One region of the Klebsiella ornithinolytica genome, then DNA from elsewhere that is predicted to be linked to it. Evidence: riboswitches for the same ligand, from Rfam matches in the RefSeq annotation. Region 1 holds a riboswitch; the other holds the start of a gene.

Region 1 (7,539 bases):
CCACCATCAGCTTCACCAACACCTTTTTCAGCGCGACGTCCATCGCCCGGTTATAGTCGTCAACCGAACCGGCATGGCCGTGCAAAATGACGCTGATGGCCAGCCGTGCCCCCAGCAGATTCGAATAGAGATCTTCCGGGGAAAAGGCGGAGATTTCCTCCGAAAAACCGGGAACTGACTGGAAACCATTCCACTGCGCAATTTCATGCCATTGCGCAAGTTCATAGGCCAGACGGCCTGCGAGCCAGGCGGCAATCTCATAGCGTCGGGACAGGGAAGCCGGCGGCATAAAAGCATTGAGCTGGATCCGTCTGACGCCCAGCTCCTCGCTGTAGAAAATGCGCCCCGCCTGTCCAAGATTCGGGTAAATGCGGGAGAAGAGATAAAAAGTGTTATCCGCCGTATCGCGCACGTGGGCGATATCGATAAACCCGCCGCGACGGGTATAGATCAGCCCGTTTTCCTCTTCACTCAGCCCGACAAGATTTTTTACCGCCCCCAGCGCGCTGTCGTTGTAACGATGCTTACCCAACGTATCGAGCGTCAGGACATTACCAATTTGATAGACCGGGATCGGCACCCCAATCGCTCTGACATGCAGATCATAGCCAAAAGCACAGCACGGACGAAGCGATTCCGGCGGCGCCAGCTGGCTGACCACCGGTTTGACCCGGGGAGTGGGAACGACCGGTAATACCGGATCCTTCGCGCACACCGAGAACGCGGCCGCCAGCAAAAATAACAAGCCATTACGCATTAACATCGTCTCCAGGACATAAAACGGACGCTCGCAGGCGGCATTTTGCGAGGTTAAAAACGGTATTCTCCGGCAACAAAGAAGCTATTACGTTCGTTAAAACCAAACTCGGTTAAGACGTTAAAGTTCTGCGTAATTTCATATTGCGCGCCCACCAGCATGTTCCACGGAGAAGAGAGCCGCTGCTTCACGTCAAACTTGCCCTGATCGTCTTTATTAACCGCAGCAATAAGCGGCTGGAGTTCCGGCGGCATATGCAGATCGGAGAGATTGCCTTTGAACTCCTGCTGTACGTTCTGGTACATACTGCCCACCCAGATACTTAAGTTTGACGGGCCGGCGATACCTTGCAAATTAAAGCGATAGCCAATGCGCGGCGACACGGTGGTGGCCGAGATTTTACCGTCAAGAATATCGAAGTCGGTACGGGTATAGTTGGTATCGATCAGGCCGAACCAGTTGCCATAGCCGCCGGCGAGGGTAAACCCGGTTCCCCAGGTGGTGCCTTTAAAATCGAGCGCAAAATCAATATCCTGCAGCTGTCCGTTTTCATGGAGCCGATGCACGGATCCGGCAATAATCCGGTCGATCCCGGTATATTTTGAGGGATCGGCGTCAACGGAGACTTTTGATAACGACGATCCGCTGGTATGCCCGGCGATGCCGTAGATATTTAAGAAAGGAAACACCCACATATCCAGACGCAGGTTCTCGGTCTTGCTCTTTTGTCGCGTGTGTCCGGCATCGATAGCGAACATATCGCTCGGTATCGGGTGGTTCCCGAGCTTCAGTCCGGAAAAAGAGATACTGTCGACCAGGATATCCTGGCGAATGTTCATATAGCTTAAATTGACCCCGAAAGGCAGCGGAATGGAGTATCCACGCGCCCTTGCCTCATCACCCCAAATCGGAAAATAGCTGTCGTTACTGCTGCCGGAACTGTCGGTCGTGCTGGCCCCCCAGGCGGTGCCCGACGTTAACAACAACGTAAGTACGGTTTTAGTCCATCTCATTTTTTTCTCATCTGACCTTAAAGTCCGGAACCTACATTAAAATAAAGCGCCTGTTCATGTTCGCTGAAGGCAATATCAATCCCCGTATGTAATCCATACTGGCGCGCTATCAGGTAGCGAAACCCTGTCCCCCACGCCACTTCGGTTTGCTCCCACAATGAATGGGCCTCGTCAGCGGCGCTGCCGATACCGACGAACCCTTGCAGGATCCAGCGCGGCTGAAATTCCCAGGCAAGCTGGGTCTGCGCCGTACTGACATAATCCCCCTGATAGCGGTAACGAGAAATCCCGCGTAATTCGATATAAGGGCGAGCCATTGGCGTCAGGCGCTTATCATGGTGGGTCAACGACTGATAGTTGCCAGCCACGGCGAGCGTCAGCGTGCGACTGAGCGGGATATAGTATTTCCCATCGACAGAGAACTGATCGTAATGATAGTCGCCACCTAACAATGAACGGAAAAATCGATATTCGCTTTGTACCGATAACCCCTTCTCAGGATAGAAAAAATTATCCGTAGTGTCATATTCCGCCACCACGCCCAGCGCCGATGATGCACTCTCCTGACCCAGCACCTGCTGCCATACCCGATTAACGACCGGGTTATCGGCGGAAACGTCGGTTTTCGCATACACCTGAGAGGCCCCGACAAATACCGGCGTGTCGCCTACGCGAAACAGCAGTTTTTGCAGACCGCCATAGCCGCGGGTCTGCGAATGGATAGCGGTATTTTTGTTAAAACTGGTCAATCCGTCGGAATAGATATCCAGTTTAATATTGGCGTAGCCCAGCAGCAGCAGATAGCGGATACGGTCATTATTCCAGGTATGCCGGTGGCCGCCGCCGATAAACCAGGTCCCGTTCTGCGTTCCACCGCCGCCAAAAGCGGTGATCGGCGGCGGAATAAAATGATCGCCATCCCGCGTCCCTTTACCGTGCAAAAAGAGACCAAACAGCCCCCCGCCGTAGCCCACCGCCGGCTCGGTTATCACCACAGGCACCGGAAGAAACCCGTACTGGTTATCCTGGAGATAGCGGCTCATATCCAGCATGCCATCTTCGGGATCGAACAGATCGGCGCCAACGGCGGGAAGGGAAAGTGGCACGATGAGCGCCAGCAATAAGGTCGGTAGCGAAAACTTCATGCACTCTCCGGCGCCGTGATGGGTTCTGAATGCCCATGTGGCTGAAGAATAATGGGTTTCATGGTAATGAAAATATATCCTATGGTGCCATGAACTACCAATTTTCGGCCGGCGGTTTTTTTTAATTCTGGACAAATTAGCCAGTTAAAAACGCATAGAAAGCCAATGGTCTACGGCGAAAATATGCTGGCGCTGAGTTTTTAGCCATCATGGTAAGTGACGGTGTCACATATTCAGATACCAATTCGCCCGCGGCCGGGATTGTAATCAAAAAGTGAATGCCGTATAACATGGCGCAACCGAGGGGTGTCCCGTGAGGGCTGAGATGGCGTAAGCCGAACCCTTTGAACCTGATCTGGGTCATGCCAGCGAAGGGACGGGTCGGCAATTTTGCCAGTTTACCGCCATTGCCTGTTCATACTTCCGCACACCCGGATCTCCCCCGTAATCAGGAGGTCCTGTGATTCTGCCGATCTTTACCCAGGGTATTTATGGTCGTCTGCGCCAGCAGGCGGGAGGCGACTGGGAACAGTACGTTGCCCATCCTTTTCTCCGCCAGCTTGCCGACGGTACCTTGCCCGAACGCGCCTTCCGACGCTATCTGACTCAGGACTACCTGTTCCTGATCCACTTTGCCCGTAGCTATGCCCTGCTGGTCAGCAAACTGCGCACGCTCCCGGAGATGCGCGCCGCGGCCGCCTCAATGAACGCGATTCTTGGCGAACTGCCGCTGCACGTCGGCTATTGCGCGGGCTGGGGGCTGGACGAAGCGACAATGGCCGCCGAAAGCGAAGCGCCGGAGACGGTAAACTACACCCGCTACGTGCTGGATATCGGTCATTCCGGCGATGCGCTCGATCTGCTGGTGGCGCTGATGCCCTGCGTGGCTGGCTATGCGGAAATCGGCCTCGGACTGCTCCACAATCCGGCCACCCGGCTCACCGACAACCCCTATGCCTCCTGGATCCGTAACTACGGCGATGCGGGCTATCTCGACGGTGTCACGGCGGCTATCGGCCTGCTGGAGCGTGTCTGGCAGCAGCGCGGCGCCGAATCGCGCATCGCAGAGCTGGGTGCCATCTTCACCACCGCCACCCGTCTGGAAGCCAACTTCTGGCAGATGGGACTGAATGCCGCGGCGGTCGCTCAGTGACGGCTCCGACTATCGCGGTGCGGGAATTAAGTCTGCGCTTCGGCTCACGGGTCATTTTTGACAAGTTGTCGTTTGATATTCCCGCTGAACAGTGGATTTCGCTGCTGGGCGCCAGCGGTGCCGGCAAAACCAGCCTGCTGCGAATTATCGCCGGACTGGCCGCCCCCACTCACGGTCAGGTTCAGGCCAGCGACGGTCGCCCGCTGGCCCCTCGTCTGGCCTGGATGGGGCAAAAGGACCTGCTCTATCCGTGGCTAAGCGTGCGCGACAATGTAGCGCTTGGCGCCCGCCTGCGCGGAGAGCGCGTCGATCGGCAGCGGGTTGCGAGGTTATTAGAGCAGGTGGGACTCAGCCACTGCGCCGACGATCGTCCGGCGTCGCTCTCCGGCGGCATGCGTCAGCGGGCGGCGCTGGCGCGCACGCTGTATGAAGATCGGCCGATCGTGTTAATGGATGAGCCTTTTTCGGCGCTGGACACCCTTACCCGCACGCGTATCCAGACGCTGGCAGCGGAACTGCTGACTCAGCGTACGGTGGTGTTGATTACCCACGATCCGATGGAAGCCTGCCGGCTCAGCCATCGCCTGCTGGTGCTCTCGCCGCCGCCCGGCGGCATTGATGACTCCCATCATCTGACGGGGAAACCGCCGCGGGCGCCGGACGATCCGGCGCTGCTGAGGGGACAAGCCGCGCTACTGCAACAGTTGATGAGGGCCAACGGATGAGAGGGAAACTTTTCCGCGGCGGCGTGGTGTTCTGCGGCCTGCTGGTGTTTTGGTGGCTGCTCAGTAACAGCGGCATTCCGGCGTTCCTGCTGCCGTCGCCATCGGCGGTGGCCGCCGCCCTGTGGAACAACCGCAGCTGGCTGAGCTGGCACACGCTGGTTACTTTGAGCGAGATCCTCAGCGGCCTGACTCTCGGGGTACTGCTCGGCGTGGTGTTGGCCCTGTGTATGATGATCTCGCCGCGCCTACAGCGCTGGCTGATGCCGCTGGTGCTGACCAGTCAGGCGATTCCGGTTTTCGCCCTCGCCCCGCTGCTGGTGCTGTGGTTTGGCTTCGGGATGAGCGCCAAAGTGATGATGGCGGTTCTGGTGATTTTCTTCCCCGTGACGTCGGCATTTTTTGACGGCCTGCGGCGGGTCAATCACGACTACCTCGATCTGGCGCGTACGATGGGCGCCTCGTCAGGGGCGCAGCTGCGACATGTTCGCCTGATGGCCGCCCTGCCGGCGCTGGGTTCCGGCCTGCGCATGGCCGCGGCCGTAGCGCCAATCGGCGCGATCATCGGCGAATGGGTCGGTTCTGCCGAAGGACTGGGCTATGTGATGCTCAATGCTAATGCGCGCATGCAAACCGATGTCTGCTTTGCGGCGCTGTTTATTTTAGTGCTGCTGACCATTCTGCTATGGCTGGCAGTGGATGCTCTATTACACCGGCTGATCAACTGGACACCGGAATAAGGAATAATCATGCATAAACCCGTTTTCACCGCCATCACATTAACCGCGCTTATCAGCGGACAGGCGATGGCCAACGAGAAGCTGACCCTGGTGCTGGACTGGTATATTAACCCGGACCATGCGCCGATTATGGTGGCGGAACAGATTGGCGCCTTTAAAGCGCAGGGCCTGGACGTGAAGATTGTCCCGCCGTCTGACCCGGCCCTGCCGCCGCGTCTGGTGGCCGCCGGCCAGGCGGATCTGGCTATCACCTATCAGCCGCAGGTGCACTTTTTCGCCGATGAGGGGCTGCCGCTGGTGCGGGTCGGTACGTTGATTAACTCGCCGTTGAACACGATCATCGCTCTGGATAAGCGCATCAAAACCCCCGCGGATCTGAAAGGGAAAAAAGTCGGCTATTCGGTTAGCGGTATCGAGCAGGCTACGCTGGCGACTATGGCGCAACATGACCATATCGATCCGCAAAGCATCAAGCTGATTAACGTCAATTTCCAGTTGACCAGCGCCCTGCTGGCCGGCCAGGTTGATGCGGTGATTGGCGGCTATCGTAATATTGAAGCGCTGGAGCTCAAGCTGCAGGGTAAAGATCCGCAGGTGATGAATGTCGAAGATTTCGGCGTTCCGGCCTACGACGAGCTGGTGATTGTCGCCAACCGCGATGAAATTCATGCGGCCAAAATCAAAAAGTTCCTCGTCGCGCTGCAGGAGGGAGTGGCCTATCTGCGCGCGCATCCGCAGGAAACCTGGCAGGCTTTTGCCGCCGCTCATCCGGAGCTGAATACCGAGCTGAACCAGCAGGCCTGGCAGCAGACGGCCCCCCTGTTTGCCGCCCATCCCGCGGCGCTGGATAAGGCCCGCTACGAAGCTTATGAACAGTTTTTATATAACAACAAGTTGGTTAAAAAAATCACACCTTTAACTCATTATGCGGTCGAACTGGATTGAGTAACCATACGGCTGACGGAAGAATTTCCGTCAGCTACTTTAGCGAAGCGGTAATAAAACCCGGCGCTTTCCCTCACTAAGAATTACACTTTTAATGGTTTTATAACACTTTAAATAAATCATATAAATCAAAGCATTACCATTGATTTTCGTTGTGTAAAAATAACGTAAAAATACCTCAATAAATAAAACATTGAATGACGATTTAAAAAGCCATATATTGTGCGCGCTTTATGAATGGCGATTCATTTTCTAAAACCAATTATTCAACCAGTGTTCAACCGTAACGCTGGTTGTGGGAGTGATATGATGACGGATAAAGTCCGTATTGATACTTTAAGTGCAGATTTATTGGACGCTAACAACGAAACCTTTTTGGCCCGTCAGGCTGAATTCGAATCGAACGTCAGGAGTTACCCGCGCAAGCTGCCGCTGGCTATCGCAAAAGCGGAAGGCGTGTGGTTAACCGATGCGGATAACAAACAGTACCTGGATTGCCTTGCCGGTGCTGGTACCCTCGCTCTTGGTCACAACCACCCTGATGTGCTGCAAAGCATCCAAAGTGTCATTACCAGCGGCTTGCCGTTACATACGCTCGATCTGACTACCCCGTTAAAAGATCGCTTCTCCGAATACCTGCTCTCATTACTGCCGGGAGAAGGTAAAGAATACTGCCTGCAGTTCACCGGCCCGTCCGGCGCTGACGCCGTAGAAGCGGCCCTGAAGCTGGCGAAAAAATACACCGGTCGTTCTTCGGTGATTAGCTTCTCCGGCGGCTACCACGGTATGACCCACGGCGCGCTGTCGGTAACCGGCAACCTGTCACCGAAAGAAGCCGTCAACGGCATGATGCCAGAAGTGCAGTTTATGCCGTATCCGCATCAGTACCGCTGCCCGCTGGGTATCGGTGGCGAAGCGGGCGTGAAAGCGCTGACCTACTACTTCGAAAACCTGATCAACGACGTGGAAAGCGGCGTGCGTAAACCGGCGGCGGTCATTCTCGAAGCCGTTCAGGGCGAAGGCGGCGTGAACCCGGCTCCGGTTGAGTGGCTGCAGCGCATCCG
Region 2 (7,539 bases), 2.5 Mb from region 1:
CTTTGATGCGCAGCTGAAGGGTACGCACGCCGGCTTTCAGCAGGCGCTCAATCCATACCACGCTATCAACAACCGGATAGAGGCCTAAACGGAACGGGACGGACGGAAAATCGGGTTGATACATCAGGCTTGCTCCTTACGTAAATAGATTTCGCCGCCGCGAGCGCGGAAGTTCTGCGACATATCGGCCATTCCGCTTTCGATATCCTGGCGGGCGGCGTAGTCGCGCACTTCCTGGCTGATTTTCATTGAACAGAATTTGGGTCCGCACATGGAGCAGAAGTGGGCGACTTTTCCCGACTCCTGCGGCAGGGTTTCATCGTGCCAGGCGCGGGCGGTGAACGGGTCGAGGGCGAGGTTGAACTGATCCTCCCAGCGGAACTCAAAACGCGCTTTGGACATGGCGTTATCGCGGATCTGCGCCCCGGGATGGCCTTTGGCGAGGTCGGCGGCGTGGGCGGCGATTTTGTAGGTAATCAGCCCCTGCTTCACGTCCTCTTTATTCGGCAGCCCGAGGTGCTCTTTCGGCGTGACGTAGCAGAGCATCGCGCAGCCAAACCAGCCGATCATCGCGGCGCCAATGCCGGAGGTGAAGTGATCGTAGCCGGGAGCGATATCGGTGGTTAACGGCCCGAGGGTATAGAACGGCGCTTCGTGACAGTGCTCCAGCTCTTCGGTCATGTTGCGGCGGATCATCTGCATCGGCACGTGACCCGGGCCTTCAATCATCACCTGCACGTCGTACTCCCAGGCGATTTTCGTCAGCTCGCCTAAGGTTCGCAGCTCGGCAAACTGCGCTTCATCGTTGGCGTCCTGGATCGAACCCGGGCGCAGACCGTCGCCGAGCGAAAGCGAAACGTCATAGGCGGCGCAGATTTCACAAATTTCGCGGAAGTGCTGATAGAGGAAGTTTTCCTGATGGTGAGACAGGCACCATTTCGCCATGATCGAACCGCCGCGGGAGACAATACCGGTGAGGCGTCTGGCGGTCAGCGGCACGTAGCGCAACAGGACGCCGGCGTGGATGGTGAAGTAGTCAACGCCTTGCTCCGCCTGTTCCAGCAGGGTGTCGCGAAAGGCTTCCCAGCTCAGGTCTTCGGCAATGCCGTTGACCTTTTCCAGCGCCTGATAGATCGGCACCGTACCGATAGGCACCGGACTGTTGCGCAGGATCCACTCGCGGGTTTCGTGGATATAGCGGCCGGTGGAGAGATCCATCACCGTATCCGCTCCCCAGCGGGTTGACCACACCAGCTTTTCGACCTCCTCCTCAATGGACGAGGTGACGGCGGAGTTGCCGATATTGGCGTTAACTTTGACCAGAAAATTACGGCCGATGATCATCGGCTCCGACTCGGGATGGTTAATATTGGCGGGAATAATGGCGCGCCCGGCAGCCACCTCGTCGCGGACAAACTCCGGCGTGATGTTGTCCGGCAGATGGGCGCCGAACCCTTCTCCCGGGTGCTGGTGGCGCAGCACTTCGCTACGAATGCGCTCGCGGCCCATATTTTCGCGGAGGGCGATAAACTCCATCTCCGGCGTGACGAGGCCCCGGCGGGCGTAGTGGAGCTGAGTCACGCGGCGGCCGGCTCTGGCCCGCTTTGGCGTCAGCAGGCGGCTGAAGCGCAGCCCGTCAAGGCCGTCATCAGCCAGGCGTTGCTGGGAGTAAGCGGAGCTGCGATGGCTCAGCGGTTCGCTATCGTTACGCGCGTCAATCCACGGCTGGCGCAGCTTTGCCAGACCCTGGTGGACATCGATCGGGATATTGGGGTCGCCGTAGGGACCGGAGGTATCGTACACCGGGATCGCTTCGTTATCTTCATAGCGCGGATTTTCTTTGCCGCCGCCGATAAGCGTGGGGCTAAGCTGGATTTCACGCATCGGGACGCGAATATCATCCTGCGAACCCTGAATGTAGATACGCTGCGAGTTGGGGAAGGCCGAGCCTTCAAGCGTGTCGATAAAACGCTGAGCGCGTTCGCGCTGCTGTCGGCGGGTCAGTTTTTCTGTAGACATAGCTCATTCCAGATGAAAAGGAGATGGCTTGTCAGACGACGGATGGAGTAACAGATGCGTTTGGTCCCTGAGGGACGGCCGCTCTTTGCAGTTTACTCTTGTTCCCTTCGCAGGTATTAGCCTGATCAGGTTCCGCGGATCCCGAATTAACGGTCTCAGCCTTTTCCAGTGTGGAAAATAGGCACTCCGACAAGATAACGCTCCCTCCGCAGAGGGAGAATGTCTGTAAATTACTCGTTAACGGTTCACAACTCAAGCAGTCGGCGCGATATTGTCGCTGACGTTGTCCCGCAGGTTGTACGAAATGGCGAGGGCGATCAGCTTATCTTCCAGCGCAAAGCGGGCTTCCAGCGCTTCGCCGATATCGGACAACGCCTGCTGGAACTCAAGATAATTATCATGATCGATAGCATTTTCGAGGCAGGAGTCGTAGTAATCCATAATTTGCTGGGTATTGGCTTCCAGCTGCGGATAGAGTCTGGTGGCCGCCAAAAGTGGCGTATCACCTTCCATTTCGCCAAGAATACGTTCATAAATACTAAAATGGCCGGAGGAGAGGTAATCCACCAGGCTTTGGCAAAAGCTATCCAGCGCCTTTTCGTTAAGCCGCATAAAGGATTCTTTTCCTGGTTTCAGGCCAACCAGCTTGTAGTAAGCGACGAGCAAATGCTTACGTACATGCAGCCAGCGATCGACCAGTTCATTACTGCCTCCAACACGTTCCGTTAGGTTTTCCAGCTGGTTTAACATGGTTGACTCCGCAAGATTAAGAAAATAACGTTGCTCACCAAAATGTAAATATAATGTTAAAAGTGCCAGTAAAACGAAGGTAGTGCAATAGATATGGATCGTATTATTGAAAAATTAGATCGCGGCTGGTGGATCGTCAGTCACGAACAAAAATTATGGTTACCCGACGGGGAATTACCACATGGCGAAGCGGTAAATTTCAATCTTGTCGGCCAGCACGCACTGCATATTGGCGAATGGCAAGGCGACGCGGTGTGGATGGTGCGCCAGGATCGTCGGCATGATATGGGATCGTTGCGTCAGTTATTGGATCAGGATCCGGGGCTGTTTCAACTGGCGGGACGCGGGATCCAGCTGGCCGAATTTTACCGCTCGCATAAATTCTGCGGCTACTGCGGGCATCCTATGCATCCCAGCAAAACCGAATGGGCGATGCTATGCAGCCACTGCCGCGAACGTTATTACCCGCAAATTGCGCCCTGCATGATCGTGGCGATTCGCCGGGACGATTCTATCTTGCTGGCACAGCATACCCGCCATCGCAATGGCGTACATACGGTGCTGGCCGGGTTTGTCGAAGTGGGAGAGACGCTGGAGCAGGCGGTTGCCCGCGAGGTGATGGAAGAGTGCGGTCTGAAGGTGAAAAATCTGCGCTACGTGACCTCACAGCCGTGGCCGTTCCCGCAGTCGCTGATGACCGCATTTATGGCGGAATATGACAGCGGCGAGATTGTGATCGACAAGAAAGAGCTGCTGCAGGCTGGCTGGTATCGCTATGACGATTTACCGCTGCTGCCGCCGCCGGGTACCGTAGCGCGCCGCCTGATAGAAGACACCGTGGCAATGTGTCGGGCCGACGAGGAATGACGTGATACAATAACGGCCTGACGCTTAAGGAACTGCAAAATGACCGAACTGAAGAACGATCGTTATCTGCGTGCGCTGCTGCGCCAACCCGTTGATGTGACCCCGGTGTGGATGATGCGCCAGGCGGGCCGCTATTTACCGGAGTACAAAGCCACTCGTGCCCAGGCGGGCGACTTTATGTCGCTGTGTAAAAACGCCGAGCTGGCCTGCGAAGTCACATTGCAGCCGCTGCGCCGCTATGCGCTGGATGCGGCGATCCTCTTCTCGGACATTTTGACCATCCCTGACGCAATGGGGCTGGGGCTCTATTTCGAAACCGGCGAAGGCCCACGTTTCACCTCGACGATTACCTGCAAAGCCGATGTCGACAAACTGCCGGTGCCCGATCCGGAAGATGAGCTCGGTTACGTGATGAACGCCGTGCGGACGATTCGCCGCGAACTAAAAGGCGAGGTTCCGCTGATTGGTTTCTCCGGTAGCCCGTGGACGCTGGCGACCTATATGGTTGAAGGGGGCAGTAGCAAGGCCTTCACTGTGATCAAGAAAATGATGTATGCCGACCCGCAGGCGCTGCATGCGCTGCTCGAAAAGCTGGCCAAAAGCGTCACGCTGTACCTGAACGCGCAAATCAAAGCGGGCGCCCAGTCGGTGATGATTTTTGATACCTGGGGTGGCGTGCTGACCGGCCGCGATTATCAGCAGTTCTCGCTCTATTACATGCACAAAATCGTTGATGGCCTGCTGCGTGAAAACGAAGGCCGCCGCGTACCGGTGACCTTATTCACCAAAGGCGGCGGACAGTGGCTGGAAGCGATGGCCGAAACCGGCTGTGATGCGCTGGGTCTCGACTGGACCACTGATATCGCCGATGCGCGCCGCCGCGTCGGTCACAAAGTGGCGCTGCAGGGCAATATGGACCCTTCCATGCTCTATGCGCCTGCGGGCCGTATTGAAGAAGAAGTCGCGACCATACTGGCCGGCTTTGGTCAGGGAGAGGGCCATGTCTTCAACCTCGGTCATGGCATCCATCAGGATGTGAATCCTGAACACGCCGGCGTATTTGTAGAAGCGGTGCACCGGCTGTCGGCGCAATACCATCGCTAAGGAGCGAATATGGATCTGGCGTCGCTACGCGAACGGCAGCAGGAGCTGGCCGCGTTGGTCATTCGTGAGGATCGACTGGATCGGGATCCTCCCCGGCTGATCGGCGGTGCGGACGTTGGCTTCGAGCAAGAAGGTGAAGTGACGCGGGCGGCTATTGTGCTGCTCGCTTATCCATCTCTGGAACTGGTTGAGTATCAGGTGGCGCGCGTTGCCACCACCATGCCGTATATCCCCGGTTTTCTCTCCTTTCGTGAAACGCCCGCGCTGCTGGCGGCATGGCAGCAGCTCGCACAAAAACCAGATCTGCTCTTTGTCGATGGCCACGGGATTTCTCATCCCCGGCGCCTGGGCGTCGCCAGCCATTTTGGCCTGCTGGTGGATGTTCCGACCATTGGCGTGGCAAAAAAGCGCCTGTGCGGTCAGTTTATGCTGCCCGGCGATGAGCCGGGAGCGCTGGCGCCGCTGATGGATAAAAACGAGCAGCTGGCGTGGGTCTGGCGCAGCAAAGCGCGTTGCAACCCGCTGTTTGTCAGCACCGGTCACCGGGTGGCGCTCGATAGTGCGTTGACATGGGTTCAGCGCTGCATCAAGGGCTACCGCCTGCCGGAGCCTACGCGCTGGGCCGATGCGGTTGCCTCGCGGCGTCCGGCATTTGTGCGTTGGCAAGCAAATCACCGCTGATTCAGGTACACTGCGGCTAATTTCTGACTTCGAGAATTCATCATGTTACAAAACCCGATTCATCTGCGCCTGGAGAAGCTGGAAAGCTGGCAGCACGTCACCTTTATGGCCTGTTTGTGCGAGCGCATGTACCCCAATTACGCGATGTTCTGCCAGCAAACCGGATTTGCCGACGGCCAGCTGTATCGTCGTATCCTCGATCTGATTTGGGAAACTCTGACCGTCAAAGATGCGAAGGTGAATTTCGATAGCCAGCTGGAAAAACTGGAAGAGGCGATTCCGGTGGCCGACGACTATGATCTGTACGGCGTGTACCCGGCTATCGATGCCTGCGTTGCTCTGAGTGAACTGATTCATTCGCGTCTGAGCGGAGAAACGCTTGAGCACGCCATTGAGGTGAGCAAGAGTTCGATTACGACCGTCGCGATGCTGGAAATGACCCAGGCAGGTCGTGAAATGACCGATGAAGAGCTCAAAGAGAACCCGGCGGTTGAGCAAGAATGGGATATTCAGTGGGAAATTTTCCGCCTGCTGGCCGACTGTGAAGAACGCGATATTGAACTGATCAAAGGGCTGCGTGCAGACCTTCGTGAAGCCGGTGAGAGCAATATCGGTATAAATTTTCAGCAGTGAGACCAGAAAACGTGATTTACCGCCTGAATTGTAGCGTCTGAAGGCTTCCATTCCGCCCCCCGTCTGGTCTACATTTGGAGGGCGAAAAAAAGTGGCTATCGGTGCGTGTATGCAGGAGAGTGCTTTTCAGGCATTTCCGTCGCACTCGGTGCTTAGCAAGCGATAAACACATTGTAAGGATAACTTATGAACAAGACTCAACTGATTGATGTAATTGCGGACAAAGCTGACCTGTCCAAAGCACAGGCAAAAGCTGCCCTGGAATCTACCCTGGCTGCAATTACTGAGTCTCTGAAAGAAGGTGATGCTGTTCAACTGGTTGGTTTCGGTACCTTCAAAGTGAACCACCGCGCTGAGCGTACTGGCCGCAACCCGCAGACCGGTAACGAAATCAAAATTGCCGCTGCTAACGTGCCGGCGTTTGTTTCTGGTAAAGCACTGAAAGACGCAGTTAAGTAAGACCGCGTGGCAGTGTACAGTTTTAACGAAGGGGCCTTAAAGCCCCTTTTGTCTATCTGGCGTCGCGCATTGATGCTGGCAGGCGTCGCGCTGATCTCTGCCTGTAGCCATGATTCTTCTGTCCCACCTTTTACCGCCAGCGGGTATGCGGACAACCAGGGCGCGATGCGTATCTGGCGTCTGGACTCCAACGGCGAAGTGCATCTGCTTGCGGCCTTCAGCCCGTGGCGTCACGGCAACACTTCAACCAGCGAATACCGCTGGCAGGGCGACCGGCTCACGCTTATCGAACTCAACGTCTACGGCAAACCGACGGAACACATTCGCGCCCGTTTTGATGATCAGGGCGAACTGAGCTTTATGCAGCGCGAAGTGGACGGACAAAAACAGCAGCTTTCCAGCGATCAGGTGGCGCTTTACCGCTACCGGGCAACGCAGATTCGCCGGACCAGCGACGCATTGCGACAAGGGCGCGTTGTTCTGCGTCAGGGGCGCTGGCATGCCAACCAGACGGTGACGACCTGTGAAGGGCAAACCGTGAAGCCGGATCTGGATGCGCGGGCCTTAGCCCATATTGAACGCCGCCAGAATCACTCCTCCGTTGAGGTGAGCGTGGCGTGGCTGGAAGCCTCAGACGGCGCTCAGCTTTTGCTGGTGGCCAACGAAGACTTCTGTACCTGGCAGCCGCAGGAAAAAACCTTCTGACCTCCTGTCAGAGACGCTTTGCGCTATCGGCGTGGTTACCATTCCCTCTGTCCTCCTCCACCATACGCTTCTCTGAGGCGGGTAGCCGCACATCCTCCGTGACAGGTTGGCGGGCTGACGATAAAAAACGGGCGACTCCAGAATGAAGCCGCCCGTTAATGAGGCCTGTTATGAGGTTACGCTCAGACGCTAGCGTTGCTCGCGGGCAATAGCGCGCCAGCCGATATCGCTACGGCTGAAGCTTCCTTCCCAATGAATACCGGTCAGGAGTTCGTAGGCACGCTGCTGCGCCTGGGCTACGGTGTCGCCCAATGCCGTCAC

What was found. Region 1 has a riboswitch for thiamine pyrophosphate ahead of Q1L34_RS13530 (TenA family protein). Riboswitches for the same ligand answer to the same signal wherever they lie in the genome.
Region 2: another riboswitch for thiamine pyrophosphate. It lies ahead of thiC (phosphomethylpyrimidine synthase ThiC); the one in region 1 lies ahead of Q1L34_RS13530 (TenA family protein).

The regions. Positions count from the first base shown of each region.
Region 1 covers NZ_CP130153.1:2,803,821-2,811,359, forward strand. The annotation lists gene Q1L34_RS13515 (DUF4056 domain-containing protein) at 1-757, opposite strand, end outside; gene Q1L34_RS13520 (porin family protein) at 811-1,770, opposite strand; gene Q1L34_RS13525 (BamA/TamA family outer membrane protein) at 1,788-2,915, opposite strand; TPP riboswitch at 3,208-3,309, shown strand; gene Q1L34_RS13530 (TenA family protein) at 3,376-4,068, shown strand; gene Q1L34_RS13535 (ABC transporter ATP-binding protein) at 4,065-4,793, shown strand; gene Q1L34_RS13540 (ABC transporter permease) at 4,790-5,530, shown strand; gene Q1L34_RS13545 (ABC transporter substrate-binding protein) at 5,540-6,475, shown strand; gene Q1L34_RS13550 (diaminobutyrate--2-oxoglutarate transaminase) at 6,782-7,539, shown strand, end outside.
Region 2 covers NZ_CP130153.1:5,264,494-5,272,032, reverse strand. The annotation lists gene thiE (thiamine phosphate synthase) at 1-124, opposite strand, end outside; gene thiC (phosphomethylpyrimidine synthase ThiC) at 124-2,019, opposite strand; TPP riboswitch at 2,105-2,218, opposite strand; gene Q1L34_RS24915 (Rsd/AlgQ family anti-sigma factor) at 2,272-2,769, opposite strand; gene nudC (NAD(+) diphosphatase) at 2,863-3,636, shown strand; gene hemE (uroporphyrinogen decarboxylase) at 3,676-4,740, shown strand; gene nfi (deoxyribonuclease V) at 4,750-5,421, shown strand; gene Q1L34_RS24895 (YjaG family protein) at 5,464-6,054, shown strand; gene hupA (nucleoid-associated protein HU-alpha) at 6,241-6,513, shown strand; gene Q1L34_RS24885 (DUF1481 domain-containing protein) at 6,526-7,218, shown strand; gene purD (phosphoribosylamine--glycine ligase) at 7,408-7,539, opposite strand, start outside.